2 regions of the Pseudoalteromonas sp. B160 genome follow, and region 2 is predicted to be linked to the other one. Evidence: predicted binding sites of a transcription regulator. Region 2 holds the regulator's gene; the other holds the start of a gene.
The links. Region 2 encodes LexA, which represses DNA repair genes until DNA is damaged. Its sites were predicted from a motif close to TACTGTATNNNNATACAGTA; they were not measured.
Positions count from the first base shown of each region.

Region 1: the regulator LexA is predicted to act here: its motif matches at 3,802-3,821, upstream of ruvC (crossover junction endodeoxyribonuclease RuvC).

Region 1 is NZ_JARLUX010000001.1:62,467-67,806, reverse strand. It holds gene P4S61_RS00305 (arylesterase) at 1-544, opposite strand, end outside; gene P4S61_RS00300 (ABC transporter ATP-binding protein) at 545-1,258, shown strand; partial or broken gene P4S61_RS00295 (ABC transporter permease) at 1,248-3,748, shown strand; gene ruvC (crossover junction endodeoxyribonuclease RuvC) at 3,870-4,394, shown strand; gene ruvA (Holliday junction branch migration protein RuvA) at 4,396-5,013, shown strand; gene ruvB (Holliday junction branch migration DNA helicase RuvB) at 5,021-5,340, shown strand, end outside.
Region 2 is NZ_JARLUX010000001.1:1,636,908-1,642,247, reverse strand. It holds gene P4S61_RS07605 (hypothetical protein) at 1-217, opposite strand, end outside; gene P4S61_RS07600 (hypothetical protein) at 385-765, shown strand; gene P4S61_RS07595 (PaaI family thioesterase) at 762-1,205, opposite strand; gene P4S61_RS07590 (hypothetical protein) at 1,327-2,121, shown strand; gene lexA (transcriptional repressor LexA) at 2,196-2,813, shown strand; partial or broken gene coxB (cytochrome c oxidase subunit II) at 3,235-4,375, shown strand; gene ctaD (cytochrome c oxidase subunit I) at 4,375-5,340, shown strand, end outside.

The sequences.
Region 1 (5,340 bases), 1.6 Mb from region 2:
TGTTGTCGTTTTGCATCAGGCTATTATCAGCAGCGACATTCAAGATAAAAAATGGCATTAAATGGCTGTTTGTGGCACCAGCAACCTCAGCAAAACTAGCGGTAAATAATCCGGTATAACGTGGCCCATAGTTAGGCGGGATGTGTACTTCCATAATCGCTACTTTGGCATCAGCTTGTTTGCTCTTGCTCACTAAACTGGCTAGGTTTTCTTTTAGGCGTTTAATTGGAAAGCCACGCAGGCCGTCGTTACCACCAAGCTCTATAAGTACATGGCTCGGTTGAAACTCATTAAGTAGGGCGTCTAAACGACGCAGTGCGCCACCGGTGGTTTCGCCACTGATACTGGCATTGATAAGTTGGATTGGTGCTTGCTCGTTGTCGTACTTATCTTGTAACAGTTTAACCCAGCCTTGCTCTTGTTTTAAGCCGTAGGCGGCGCTTAAACTATCACCTAAAATTAAAATTGTGTTGTCAGCTGCCGCACTAAGTGGTTTGATTACTAATAGTAAAACGAAAATAAAACGTAGGATTGAATACATCATATGTCAGCGCTATCTCAATTAAATATCATTCAGGTTAAAGGTCTTTCTAAAATGGTTAATACCCTTGAAGGGGATTTGCCCATCCTCAGTGACATCACCTTTAATGTCAAGTCTGGAGACTCAGTTGCTGTAGTTGGTACCTCAGGTTCAGGTAAATCAACTTTATTAAGTTTGCTCGCAGGGCTTGACCAATCGACTCAGGGATCAATTTATTTAGATGGTGAGCCGCTGCATGAACTTGATGAAGAAGCGCGTGCGGCATTAAGAGCTGCAAAAGTCGGTTTCGTATTTCAATCATTTATGTTAGTACAGAGTTTAACAGCACTTGAGAATGTGATGTTACCGGCAGAGCTTGCTGGTGAAAAAAATGCCAAGCAACAAGCACTCGATCTTCTGGAAAAAGTAGGTTTAAGTCATCGTATTGAGCATTATCCGTCGCAATTGTCTGGTGGTGAGCAGCAGCGTGCAGCGATTGCTCGCGCATTTATTGGCACACCAAAGATTTTATTCGCCGATGAGCCATCAGCAAATCTTGATAGCAAAAATGGTAAGTTAATTGAGTCACTGTTATTCGAGCTTAATCAGCTTCATGGCACGACGCTGATTTTAGTCACACATGATGAGGCGTTAGCAGCAAAGTGTCAGCATGTGTTACAAATTGAAGCGGGTCAATTAGTTAAAAATACCAATGAGGCTGTGGCGAATGTGGGTTAAATTAGCATTAAAATTATTTAGCCGGGAATTTCGCCGTGGTGAACTTACGGTGATTTGTGCGGCCATAGCGTTGGCGGTATTGACGGTTTTAACGCTTTCTATGGTGACTGATCGCATAGGGCAAAGCATAGCGCAAAAAAGCAGCGCCTTTATTGCCGCTGATCGCGTGCTGGCAAGCAACCATGAATTACCGGGTGAATATTTAACAACAGCAAGCGAATACAACTTACAAACCGCACAGCTAACTTACTTTGATACTATGCTGTTTGCTAATGACGGAATGCAATTAAGCTCAGTAAAAGCGGTGTCGGAGCATTACCCACTTAAGGGCGAACTAAAAGTTAAAAGCAGCTTAACCGGAGAGGTTGAAGTGGCCACGCAAGGGCCAGCTGTTGGTAATGTGTGGTTTAGTGAATCGGTATTTTATGCACTAAATGTAAAAGTAGGTGATACGGTTGAGCTTGGCGCTGCGCAATTTAATATTGAAAAAGTATTGGTGGAAGAGCCTGATGCGCCATTTAATATTTTTTCAAGTAGTCGTCGTGTGTTGTTAAATAACCAAGATGTAGACAAAACTGAAGTGATCCAGCCGGGCAGCCGTGTTTTTTACCGCCAGTTGTATGCAGGGGATGAGAGTAACCTTACTGACTTTTATAGCTGGCTAAAACCACAAATGAAAGAAAACCAGCAATGGTATGGTGTTAAAGACAGACAGTCGCCGATTGCAAATAGCTTAAACCGCGCTGAAAGCTTTTTATTATTAGCGGGGTTATTGGGCATTATTTTAGCGGCGGTGGCTATTGCCGTGTCTGCAAAGCGTTATTGCGAACGCCAATATGACCCAGTTGCGATGATGAAAACCTTAGGTGGTAGCCGATCGACAATTCGCAAAATTTACTTACTGCATTTATCACTGGTGTGTGCTTTGTCGGTCATACTTGGCTTAGCCATTGGCTATGGTTTACAAGAGATAGCTACTAGTTATTTAGCTAAATCAATGAACAATACTCTTCCTGCTGCGGGTATAAAACCGTGGTTTGTGGCGATTAGTACTGGCGTTATCTGTGCGGTGATGTTTTCAATCAAGCCGTTATTAGATTTATTTGATATTCCACCGCTTAGGGTATTACGCCGTAACTTAGGCGATAAGCTATTAGTAAGTAAAGTGCATTTAGCTATGTCGGGCTTAACAGTCTTTTTATTAATGTGGTTGTTTAGTAATAACCTTAAAATTACCGCTATTTTGTTTGTCTCCACTTTAATTTTGATTGCAATACTGTTTGTATTATCGCGGTTAATCTTTGGCAGCGGACGTAAACTAGGATTGCGCCCGGGAATAGTTGGTCATTAGCGATTGCTTCGTTGCAAAAACGTGCCAATGCTAATGCGGTACAGTTGATCAGTTTTTCGTTGGCAATAAAGCTATTGTTATTTTTAGTGGTGCTGAAAAACGATATGATCGCAGATTGGCAATCGCAACTTCCAAGCGACGCGCCGAATGCTTTTTTAGTCAATATAACCGAAACTGAATTGCCAGACGTAACAAGCTTTTTAGAGCAAAAAAATATTCAAGTATCTGAGTTCTATCCGACTATTCGTGGTCGCGTAAACGCTGTTAATGGTGAATTAGTTGCTCGCGAAGTCTCATTACAAGATAACGAGAAGAAAGACGAAGAAGCACGCGCAGGTATTGGTCGAGAGCTAAATCTTACATGGTTAGAGCAAGTCCCTGTGCAAAATGAGATCATAGACGGGCAGTGGTTTGGCGACAATGCCACCGCTGAAGCATCGATCGAAGAATCTATGCTAGAACGCTTAGATGTGAAACTGGGTGATACGCTAACATTTTTGATTGGCGCCCAGTCATTTGATGCCAAAATCACCAGTGTTCGTAAAGTTAATTGGGCTACTTTGAAGCCTAATTTCTTTATTATATTAAGCCCTGATGTACTGGCTGATTTTCCTGCGACGTATATTTCATCAGTGCGTATCGAAGCCGAGCAAAAACGCGATTTTAGTGAGCTACTACGTGCCTACCCGACAATCAACGCCATCGACGTTGACAGCTTTGTCAAACAAATACGTTCTACTATTTCGCAAGTATCGCTGGCAATTGGATTTGTACTGGCGATCGTGGTGATGTGTGGTGGCTTGGTTTTAATTTCGCAAGTGCAAGCAAGCCTTGGTGAACGGATGCAGGAAATTGTCATATTGCGTACCTTAGGCGCCAAAGGGCGGCTAATAAAAAATGCCACTTTATATGAGTTTTTATTGCTGGGCAGCGCTGCTGGTTTTGTCGCTGCGTTGGTCAGTGATGTGGCTTTATTAATAGTGCAACGTGAGATGTTTGACTTAGCAGGTAAGCTGCACCCGCATATTTGGCTTATTGGACCATTAGTGGGTGGTGTGTTTGTGGCATCACTGGGCTACTTTATGATAGCTAGAACCATGCGTAAAAATACCCAAGGGTTACTACGCTCTTTAGCCTAAAAGGTTAGCAATTAAACAAGCCCGTTTTTACGGGCTTTTTTATGCCAATAATGCACTGGTAATTTATACAGTGCTCTGGCATTATTAGCGTACTTAACTATTTACACTGATTGGGCAAGTATTGGCTATTATTTTAGGGATTGATCCTGGCTCACGATTAACCGGTTATGGGGTGATTGCCCATCAAGGTGCTAAATTTACTTATTTAGGCAGCGGTTGTATAAAACTGGCCGATCACGAGTTTCCTATTCGATTAAAAATGATTTATCAGGGGATCAGTCAACTAATCGAACAATTCTCTCCCGATCATTTTGCCATTGAAAAAGTATTTATGGCGCATAATCCTGATTCAGCTCTTAAATTAGGCCAAGCCAGAGGAGCTGCAATTGTTGGTGCGGCAATGGCTGAGTTACCGGTGTTTGAATACTCGGCGCGGCAAATTAAACAAGCGGTGGTAGGGCACGGTGGTGCCGATAAATCGCAAGTGCAGCATATGGTTAAAAATATTTTAAAATTGCCAGGCACACCGCAAGCGGATGCAGCCGATGCATTAGCCATTGCGATATGCCATGCTCATTCCGATCAAAATTTAATAAAACTAGCGGGCAGTGCCAGTAAAACCGTTAGAGGACGATTAAGGAAATAACATGATAGGTCGCTTAAATGGCATCTTAGTAGAAAAACAACCGCCAGAAATTTTGCTTGAAGTAAGCGGTGTTGGTTACGAAGTTAACATGCCGATGACGTGTTTTTATGATTTACCAAACATTGGCGAAAATGCCATTGTGTATACTCATTTTGTAGTAAGAGAAGACGCCCAGTTATTATTTGGCTTTAATAATAAAATTGAGCGAGCATTATTTAGAGAGCTATTAAAAGCCAATGGCGTTGGGCCAAAGCTCGGATTAGCAATACTTTCAGGGATGTCGGCTAAGCAATTTGTTAGCTGTGTGAATAACGAAGATGCCACCAGTTTAGTGAAACTGCCAGGTGTAGGTAAAAAAACCGCAGAGCGCCTGGTACTTGAAATGAAAGACCGATTAAAAGATTGGGGTAATGACTTATTCACGCCATTTAGTGATAATGCAGTTATAGAGCCCGCATCTGACGCACTTATTGCTAATAATGCGGCAGATGATGCAATCTCTGCGTTAGTGTCATTAGGTTATAAATTGGCGCAAGCACAAAAAACAGTAAAATCAGTGGCCAAGCCTGGTATGTCTACAGAGGTTCTGATCAAAGAATCTCTAAAATCAATGTTGTGAGTAAACCATGATTGAAGCGGATCGTTTAATAGATGCGACTGAACAAAGAAATGAAGATGTAGTCGATCGCGCGATTAGACCAAAACTATTAGCCGATTATACTGGTCAGCCCCATGTTAAACAGCAAATGGAAATATTTATAGAAGCTGCACGTAGTCGGGGTGAAGCGCTTGATCATTTATTAATATTTGGTCCGCCGAGTTTGGGGAAAACCACACTAGCAAACATTGTTGCCAATGAGCTGAATGTCAGTATTAAAACAACCTCGGGCCCAGTGCTTGAAAAAGCCGGTGATTTAGCCGCACTACTGACCAATTTAGAAGAAGG
Region 2 (5,340 bases):
TAATTTGTGAAACGATATTATCAACTGAGGCTAGATAATCAGCTTGTTTGAATGGGTTATTTAATTGCCGCGCAGCTAAATGTTTACCGTGAACTTTTTCAAGCGGTATAGCACTCATAATTAAACCACCGAGTAACCATGCAAAAATTTGTAGCGCTAATAAGTAACCTAACCATTTGTGAAACTTACGCGCATGTTTAAAAATGCGTTTATCCATAGTGACTACCTGTTTGTTATTAGTGCGGTATTCTATAAATTATATTGAGTTTGCCAATGTGGCAAATTGTCGCATCAACAAAATAAAACTAGCTACTCTAGATTTGGTATATACGCAAAATTAGGTTAAAGTTTGCGTTGTTATTAACGCAGGGTAAAAATGAAACAATGTCGGAAATTCAATTTTTAAATGTAGATCTAGAGCTTGAATCAAAGCAAGATATTAGTTTGTTAGTTGCAGACTTAAAAAAAAGTGCTGTGGTTTTGCATTACGATAAAGATGAGTACCGTCAACTAGCACGTATTGAGTCTAATGAAGACGTTATCTCACCAGATAAAGCGATTAACCACTTATGTGAGTTAATTGAATCTTGCTCACGCAATGCATTAAAGCAGTGGTTATCATGCTCAAAGCGCACCTTTGATATTGGCTTTGAATCAGGCACTTCGCCAAAATGCTTTAATCAAGCGCTCAGTGCCGATACTTTATTGCGTATTTCTGCTATTGGCGCAGGTATTGAAATTACAATTTATCCACTTTCAAGTTAGCCTTTTCGCTCTACAATTGCTGCGGTCATTCTTGATACGCAGCACAGTTCTCCACGACTATTGGTGATTTTTATTTCCCATACGGATGTACGCTTGCCTAAGTGTAGTGGTGTTGCTATCGCGGTTAATAAACCATTACGTGATGCTTTTAGATGATTGGCATTGATCTCCTGGCCAACACAATAAAACTTTGTAAAATCAACAGCAAAGTTTGCAGCATAACTCGCCACCGTTTCTGCAAGTACAACATTTGCGCCGCCATGCACCATACCCATAGGGTTATGATGAGCTGGGATCGCGGGCATCGTTGCTACTAAATAATCATCGCCTATTTCACTTATTTCAATGCCCATGGTTTTCATCAATGTGCCTTGACCACTTATGCCGTCATCAAGTTGCTTACATTGTGCTAGGGTGATCGGTTGATACCAAATACTCATCTGTCTACCTCACTAAGTTATTTACTAAATCAGTCTACACTTTTAAACATTTTCCTACAGTTAAGATCATAAAAATAGATAAAATGTACCTATATTATCTAACTGTTAATGGATCTTAAGGATGAAAGTAAAGGTATTTGGATGTGGTGCAATATTATTGATGAGCCTTGTTGCTCAGCCGCAGGCTGTTGCTAGTACCCAACATCAACTCGATATTGGTTTTACCGATTTAGCTGGTTTAGATGAATCTTTTTTAGGCGCACGATACCGATATTTTGCGCAAGATCTTGAATCTTTGACTGGTCCATACGAGCTAAAAGCGTATTTAAATCAAGTCAATAATTATGCTATTGGTGGGTTTGCTAATGATGATTTTAGCTATTTAAATGCCGATGCTGCCATCTATGGTCCCGCAGGATTAGTTATTAGTGCCAGCGCGCAGCGCCTCTGTGAGGATAATAGCTATTGGCAAAATACTGATTATTTAGTGAGTGCCGCTGTTGGTAAGCAAATGAATGAACAGTTACAACTAGGGTTCAATGTATATTACAGTCGCTTAGAGCGCCATGATATGTGGTTTGGCAAAGATAATGAAAGAGTCGCGGTTGAATGGACTTATGCACCTTATGTTCGTTGGACAAATATAGTTAGCAATCAAGGTTGGGATTTAGAGCTAAAGCAATTGGCAGGGCGTTATCGTTATGTGCAGGGGCAGGCGGTTTATTATGTAAATCAAGCATGGTCAGTGGGAGTCGTTGCCAATATTCGGAATCAGAAAAATCTAAAAGACAACTATGAACTGCAAACGCAATATTGGTTTAATCAACATGTAGCATTAAAGTTTGGTCTTGGATCTGCGCTTGATTCTGGAAGTGGTTTAAATAGTATGAGCTTGTTATTAACGGCGCGATTTTAAGCCAATTTATATTTGCGATTTTCAGATAACTGTATATACTCACAGTTAAATGTACTGTATGGAAAACCAGTTGTATGCGCCCATTAACGAATCGCCAAGCTCAAATTCTCGAACTTATTAAAGTTTTTATTAAAGATACCGGTATGCCGCCAACCCGTGCTGAGATTGCGCAAACGTTAGGTTTTAAAAGTGCTAATGCAGCGGAAGAACATTTAAAGGCATTAGCGAAAAAGGGCGTTATTAAAATGAAGCTCGGTGCTAGTCGAGGTATTCAGTTAGTTGAAGAGGATGAGCCGGAACAACTTGGTTTACCTCTAATAGGCAGAGTTGCCGCTGGTGAGCCTATTTTGGCAGAGCAGCATGTTGAAAGTCATTGCAAAATAGATCCACTCTTGTTTAAACCGGCTGCTGATTTTTTACTGCGTGTGCAAGGCATGAGTATGAAAGACATTGGTATTATGGATGGCGATTTATTGGCAGTACACAGCACTCAAGTTGCTGAAAATGGCCAAGTGGTGGTTGCCCGTGTTGATGACGATGTAACAGTAAAACGCCTTGAAAAAGCAGGTAAAAAAGTTTTTTTACATGCTGAAAACGATGAATTTTCACCGATTGAAGTGGATCTTGAACATGAATCTTTCAATATTGAAGGGTTAGCTGTTGGGGTGATCCGCAACGCTGATTGGATGTAAATTTTTTGATCTGTATTTTGCACCAAATTGGTGAAGTTTGGTGCATTTAATTTTTTACCGCTTTAATGGCTAGATTTTATACTTAGCTATAGCGTCCTAAGCCCTATCAAATCTACTTGTCAGCTACTTTTAGCCCTCTAATATTATCCCTAATTACAAAATAACGCGCTGATTTTTAGCTGTTATTTATGCACCAAAAAAGAATTTAATTGCTCTTAAAACTTGCTAATTGTTCATTTTTTAACTAATTGGTTAATACACTGTCTTAACAGCTACTTTAAAAGTCTAACAATTTTGCTCAATAGCATAATTTAGGGTTGCGTTAATATTCAGTAACAATAAAAAATAACGAATTGGCGCGAATAAAGCTGTGCCGCCTTTTCGCTTTGCGTTTTGCAATAGCATTTAAAGGAGCCGTCACATGGGTAAATTGAGCTCTACCTTGTGGCTTATATTGTTTGTTCTACCGCAGCAAGTATTGGCTAATAGCCAGTTTAATATGCGTAAGGGCGTAACAGATATAAGTAATGATGTTTATCAGCTGCACATGACAATATTTATTATATGTTGTGTGATTGGGGTCATCGTGTTCGCCGTGATGTTTTGGGCACTGATCCACCACCGTAAATCTAAAGGGGCAAAACCAGCCCAATTTCATGAAAGTACTAAAGTTGAAATCCTTTGGACGGCAATCCCGTTTGTGATTTTAATTGGTATGGCAATTCCTGCGACAAAAACTTTGATTGCAATGGAAGATGCTAGTAAAGCTGATCTCACGATTAAAATTACTGGTTCTCAATGGAAATGGCATTATGAGTACATGGGTGAAGATGTTGAGTTTTATTCAATGCTTGCTACACCTCAAGATGAAATAACTAATCTTGCAAATAAAAACCCTAATTACCTGCTTGAAGTTGATAAACCTTTGGTGTTGCCAATTAATCAAAAAGTACGATTTTTAATGACCTCAGACGACGTTATTCATTCTTGGTGGGTGCCTGATTTTGCAGTGAAAAAAGATGCTAACCCTGGGTTTATCAATGAAACTTGGACCAGAATTAATGAAGAGGGCATTTATCGAGGGCAATGTGCAGAACTATGCGGAAAGGATCATGGCTTTATGCCTGTGGTGGTTGAAGCTAAATCTGAGCAAGCATTTGCAAACTGGCTGAGCGAAGCTAAGCAGGCAAAAGCAAACGCTGCAATTGCTGATGCTGCATTATTAGATCAAACATTACCAAAAGAAGAATTAATGACACTCGGCGAGCAAGTCTATATGGCCAGTTGCGCTGCGTGTCACCAACCAACAGGTATGGGCTTACCAGGGTTTTCCGGCGCTCAAAGGCAGTCCGGTAGTATTAGGAGATATTAAAGATCATATTGATGTAGTGCTTCATGGTCGCCCAGGTACCGCTATGCAAGCATTTGACAAGCAGTTATCAATCAAGCAGCTAGCAGCTGTGATCACCTATAAGCGTAATGCATGGGGCAATGACACTGGGGATGTAATTCAACCGAGTCAGATACAAGCCGCGATTGATGCAACTTCGGAGGCTAAATAATGAGTAGCGTAACAGAGCAACAACATGATCAAGCTGCACACCATGATGGACATCATCATCCTGCGAAAGGTTTTAAACGCTGGCTTTATACTACTAACCATAAAGATATCGGTAGCTTATATTTAATTTTTTCGTTGACGATGTTTTTAATTGGTGGCGCCATGGCGATGGTGATCCGCGCAGAGTTATTTCAACCTGGCTTACAGTTAGTAGAGCCTCACTTTTTCAATCAAATGACCACAGTACATGGCTTGATCATGGTATTTGGTGCCGTTATGCCGGCCTTTACAGGATTGGCTAACTGGATGGTACCACTCATGATTGGCGCACCAGATATGGCATTACCACGGATGAATAATTGGAGCTTTTGGATTTTACCTTTTGCTTTTATTATTTTACTGGCATCCCTGTTTATGCCAGGTGGTGGCCTGGCATTTGGCTGGACTTTTTATGCACCACTGTCAACAACTTACAGTAACGATAATACCGCATTATTTGTTTTTGCTATTCACATCATGGGTATTAGCTCAATTATGGGCGCAATCAATGTGATTGTAACTATCGTTAATTTACGTGCGCCAGGTATGACTTGGATGAAGCTGCCGCTGTTTGTGTGGACATGGCTTATCACCGCTTTTTTATTGATTGCTGTGATGCCGGTATTGGCCGGTGCTGTGACTATGGTATTGACTGATAAGTATTTTGCAACCAGCTTTTTTGATGCTGCTGGGGGCGGTGATCCGGTGATGTTCCAGCACATATTTTGGTTTTTTGGTCACCCTGAAGTGTACATTATGATTCTGCCAGCCTTTGGCATTATCTCGACTATAGTGCCGACCTTTTCACGTAAAAAATTATTTGGTTATGCCTCTATGGTATATGCCACATCTTCGATTGCTTTACTTAGCTTTATAGTTTGGGCGCATCATATGTTTACCACAGGTATGCCTGTCGCTGGCGAATTA